One region of the Cupriavidus sp. PET2-C1 genome, then DNA from elsewhere that is predicted to be linked to it. Evidence: predicted binding sites of a transcription regulator. Region 1 holds the regulator's gene; the other holds the start of a gene.

Region 1 (2,465 bases):
AATGCCGGAACGGTTGACCACGACGTCGTTGAAGGCCAGCGCGGAGAAGATCACGCCATCGTCGCGCACCACCTGGGACTCCAGCAGCATGCGGGTCTCGGACTCGTAGCGGCCCGCCAGCATGTCGGGCAGCACCGAGTGCACGTCCTGCAAGGGGATGTCGGTCATGAAGCCAAGGCGCCCGTGGTTCACCCCGATCAGCGGCACCGGGTAGCCGGCCAGCTGGCGCGCCAGGCCCAGCAGGGTGCCGTCGCCGCCGAGCACCACCGCCACATCGGCATGCTTGCCGATCTCGTCGGGCGCCAGCGCCGGATAGTCGGTCAGTCCGGTGGCCAGGGCCGTGTCTCGCTCGAACACCACATCCTGGCCGTTCCTGAGGATACAGGCGGCCAGCTCTTCCAGCGGGCCCTCGATGCCGGCTGTGGCGTACCTGCCGATCAGGGCGACGGTGCGAAATGGGGCGCGCGCGGCGCCGGGCTTGGGGAGCGAAGACATGCCGGGATTAGACCATACCGCCGTGACCATTGTCAGCAGGAGGGCGCTTGGCGCCGGGCCGGATCGCCGATGAGCCGCCCGAATGGTGAAAACTTGCGTAAAATCAGGTTCATCATGGATGAACGTGCGAAAACGCTTCTCAAAACCCTCATCGAGCGCTACATCGCCGAGGGGCAGCCCGTGGGCTCACGGACCTTGTCGAAGTACTCGGGGCTCGACCTGTCTCCGGCCACCATCCGCAATGTGATGTCCGACCTGGAGGAAATGGGGTTCATTGCCAGCCCGCATACCTCGGCCGGGCGCATCCCCACGCCGCGCGGCTACCGGCTGTTCGTGGACACCATGCTGACCGCCCAGCCGCTGGATGGCGCGCTCAACCTGGCCGAGCTGACCGGCAAGATCCGGGGCCAGCTGGAGGGTCAGCAGCTCGGGCCGCAGCGGATGATCACGTCGGCGGCGCACACCTTGTCCAACCTGTCGCAGTTCGCTGGCGTGGTGATGACCCCCAGGCGCGCCCAGGCGTTCCGCCAGGTCGAATTCATGCGGCTTTCGGACAAGCGCATCCTGCTGATCATCGTCACCCCAGAGGGCGACGTGCAGAACCGCATCATCCAGACCGAGCTGCCGTATTCCCCGTCGCAACTGGTCGAAGCCGCCAATTTCATCAACTCGCACTTTGCCGGCATGAGCTTCGACAATGTGCGCGACCACCTGCGCGGCGAGCTGCGGGCGCTGCGCATGGATATGTCGCAGCTGATGCAGGCCGCGGTGGAGGCGGGGAGCAATGCCATGGCCGAGGGGGAAGACGACCATGTCTTCATCTCGGGCGAGCGCAAGCTGCTGGAGGTGGAAGACCTGTCTTCCAGCATGGAAAAGCTGCGCCGCCTGTTCGACGTGTTCGAGCACAAGACCGGCCTGCTCAAGCTGCTCGATGTCTCCAGCCACGCCCAGGGCGTGCAGATCTTCATCGGCGGCGAGAGCAAGCTGGTGCCGCTCGAAGACATGGCGGTCATCACCGCGCCCTATGAAGTCGACGGCCAGATCGTCGGCACGCTCGGGGTGATCGGGCCGACCCGCATGGCCTACGAACGGGTGATCCCGATCGTCGACATCACCGCGCGCCTGTTGTCCAGCGCGCTCAGCCAGAACTAGTGTTGGCTCGGCCCTGTCTTACAAACTGCCTGTTCCCCGCATCCTGTAAGCTCGGCGAGACCTGGCGGCCGCGCGCCCTGTGCCCGCGCCGCCCCGCCACACCGGAAATTACATGACGTTTACCCCTGAACCGGCCTACCAGCATGGCCAGGCGCCGCGCACGGCCATCCTGCTGATCAACCTCGGCACCCCGGATGCGCCAACGCCGAAGGCGGTCGGCAGCTACCTCAAGCAGTTCCTGTCCGACCCGCGCGTCGTGGAGATCCCACGCGCGGCGTGGCTGCCGCTGCTGTACGGCATCATCGTGCCGCTGCGCTCGCGCGCTTCGGCGATGAAGTACGAGTCGATCTGGCTGCGGGAGGCGCATATGACGGGTTCCCCGCTGCTGGTGCACACCGAGCGCCAGGCTCACGCCTTGCAACTGCTGCTGAACCAGCAAGGCCATGAGGTGACAGTGGCGTGCGCCATGCGGTACGGCAATCCGTCGATCGGCTCGGTGCTGGAAGCGCTGCGCCGCCAGGGGACCGAGCGCATCCTGCTGCTGCCGCTATATCCACAGTACTCCGGCACCACCACGGCGACGGGCTTCGACGAGGTGTTCCGGGTACTCAAGCAGTGGCGAAACCAGCCGGAGCTGCGGCTGGTCAAGCATTTCCACGACCATCCGGCCTATCTTGCCGCCTTGCACCAGCAGGTGGGGGCATACTGGGCGCAGCATGGCACGCCGGATTTCGCGCGGGGCGACAAGCTGATCCTGTCGTTTCACGGCGTGCCGCGCCGCACGCTGGAGCTCGGCGACCCCTACCATTGCGAGTGCC
Region 2 (2,465 bases), on a different replicon from region 1:
AGTCGGAGCTGGCCTCGTCGATCTGGGTGCGGATACGCTTCACCCGCGCCTGGATCTGCACGGCGTCGCCCGCGCCATCGATGATGATGGTGTTCTCCTTACCGATTTCCACGCGCCCGGCCTGGCCCAGTTGCTCCAGCGCGATCTTTTCCAGCGACAGCCCGACCTCTTCCGACACCACCTGGCCGCTGGTCAGGATCGCGATGTCTTCCAGCAGTGCCTTGCGGCGGTCGCCAAAGCCAGGAGCCTTGACCGCGGCGGCCTTCAGGATGCCGCGGATATTGTTGACCACCAGCGTGGCCAGTGCCTCGCCCTCTACGTCCTCGGCCACGATCAGCAGCGGACGTCCTGCCTTGGCCACCTGCTCCAGTACCGGCAGCAGGTCGCGGATGCTGGAGATCTTCTTGTCCACCAGCAGCAGGTACGGCTGCTCCAGCACCGCCACCTGCTTGTCGGGGTTGTTGATGAAATACGGCGACAGGTAGCCGCGGTCGAACTGCATGCCTTCCACCACTTCGAGCTCGTCTCCCAGCGACTTGCCGTCTTCCACGGTAATCACGCCTTCCTTGCCGACCCGGTCGATGGCCTGGGCGATACGCTCGCCGATGGCACTTTCACCGTTGGCCGAAATGGTGCCGACCTGCGCGATCTCGAGGCTGGTGGTGGTGGGCTTGCTGATGCGGCGCAGTTCCTCGATGGCCGCCGTCACGGCCTTGTCGATGCCGCGCTTCAGGTCCTGCGGATTGAGCCCGGCCGCGACGTACTTGACGCCCTCTCGCACGATGGCCTGCGCCAGCACGGTGGCGGTGGTGGTGCCGTCGCCAGCGTTATCGCTGGTGCGGGAAGCGACTTCCTTGACCAGTTGCGCGCCGATGTTCTGCAGCTTATCCTTGAGCTCGATCTCCTTGGCCACGGAGACGCCATCCTTGGTCACGGTGGGGCTGCCGAAACTGCGCTCCAGCACCACGTTGCGGCCCTTGGGGCCGAGTGTCACCTTGACCGCGTTGGCGAGGATATTGACGCCTTCGACCACCTTGGCGCGGGCGACGTCGCTGAACACTACATCTTTTGCTGCCATTGCTGTCTGTCCTGTCTTTGATTGTCGGGTTCGTTCTGGAAATTCGAATCGATGCTGGCGGGTACGCAGAGATTCAGCGCTCTACCACGGCGAGGATGTCTTCCTCGCGCAGCACCAGCACTTCGTCTCCATCAACCTTCACCGCCTGCCCGGCGTACTTGCCGAACAGCACGCGGTCGCCTGCGCGCAGGTCCGGCGCGATGCGTTCGCCCGCTTCATTTCGCCGGCCCGGTCCGACGGCAATCACTTCGCCCTGGTCGGGCTTTTCGGCAGCGCTATCGGGAATCACGATGCCGGATTGCGTGCGGGTTTCGTTGTCTGACCGTTTGACGAGAACGCGGTCGTGCAGTGGGCGAAGGCTCATACTGGCTCCAGGAAGTAAGGACAAAAGAAGGCTGATGCCGGTGCTGGAGCTGGCGCTGGTGTTGTGTCCAGGCAATCAGCAATCGTTGCCGGTGAGTGCCAAGTATAGAAAGCAGCGGCATGCGCGGCCAACTGATCGTTTCGCATTTGCTTAGAAGCAGGCATGAAGGCGCCGACCCGCCCCCGCTGCTAGAAACGCAGCAGCACTGCGCAGCAGGCTGTTGATTCCCAGGGGGTTGCAGCCCCCTTCTCTCGGCGGCTGCCCGGCAGGCAGCAACGCTGCTCCTGCCGTTGCTTCGCCAACAGCATATCGGCGAGGGAAAGCCCGGAATACAGCGGCTTTCAACGGGCCCGGCAGCTTGGTACAGCGCTTGCTATTCACTATCACCGCCAGCGCGCAGACGCCATCGGCGGCCTCCCTCCAAATCCGCTTCGCAAGGACACACCATGAGCTACCAGCACATCACCGTCAGCCAGGTTGCCGGCCACATCGGCGCCGAGATCGGGGGCATCGACCTGTCGGGGCCGTTGCATGAAGACGCCGTTGCCGAGATCCGCCGCGCCTTACTGAAATGGAAAGTTGTCTTCTTCCGCGGCCAACATATTGACCACGCCGCCCAAGTCGCCTTTACCTCGCGCTTCGGCGAAGTCACCTACGCGCATCCGCACGAAGACGAGCCGATCGAGGACTTCCCGCAGTTGCTGCCGATCGACCGCAGCCGCTATGAGCGCCGCAATGGCATCCGCCGCAGCAGCTACGAAAGCCGCTGGCACACCGACGTCACCGCCGTGGTCAATCCGCCGCCGGCCTCCATCCTGCGCGCGGTCAATGTGCCGGCGTTCGGCGGCGATACCACCTGGACCAATCTGGTGGCGGCCTATGAGGGCTTGTCCTCGCCGCTGCGCGCGCTGGCCGACGGGCTGCGCGCCGAGCATCGCTTCAACGCACGTGCCACGCTGCCATCGGAGAGCCGCATCGCCAAACGGATCGCTGCCCAGCCACTGGTTTCGATCCATCCGGTGG

Evidence for each region. Region 1 encodes HrcA, which represses chaperone genes, less so after heat shock. Its sites were predicted from a motif close to TTAGCACTCNNNNNNNNNGAGTGCTAA; they were not measured.
Region 2: groES (co-chaperone GroES) is a predicted target of HrcA. The motif match lies at 1,518-1,544, and genes of this name have one in related genera.

What each region holds. Positions count from the first base shown of each region.
Region 1 is NZ_CM137259.1:1,380,368-1,382,832, forward strand. It holds gene ACX12D_RS06285 (NAD kinase) at 1-495, opposite strand, end outside; gene hrcA (heat-inducible transcriptional repressor HrcA) at 610-1,647, shown strand; gene hemH (ferrochelatase) at 1,760-2,465, shown strand, end outside.
Region 2 is NZ_JBTNRJ010000003.1:535,215-537,679, reverse strand. It holds gene groL (chaperonin GroEL) at 1-1,078, opposite strand, end outside; gene groES (co-chaperone GroES) at 1,152-1,442, opposite strand; gene ACX12D_RS36180 (TauD/TfdA dioxygenase family protein) at 1,889-2,465, shown strand, end outside.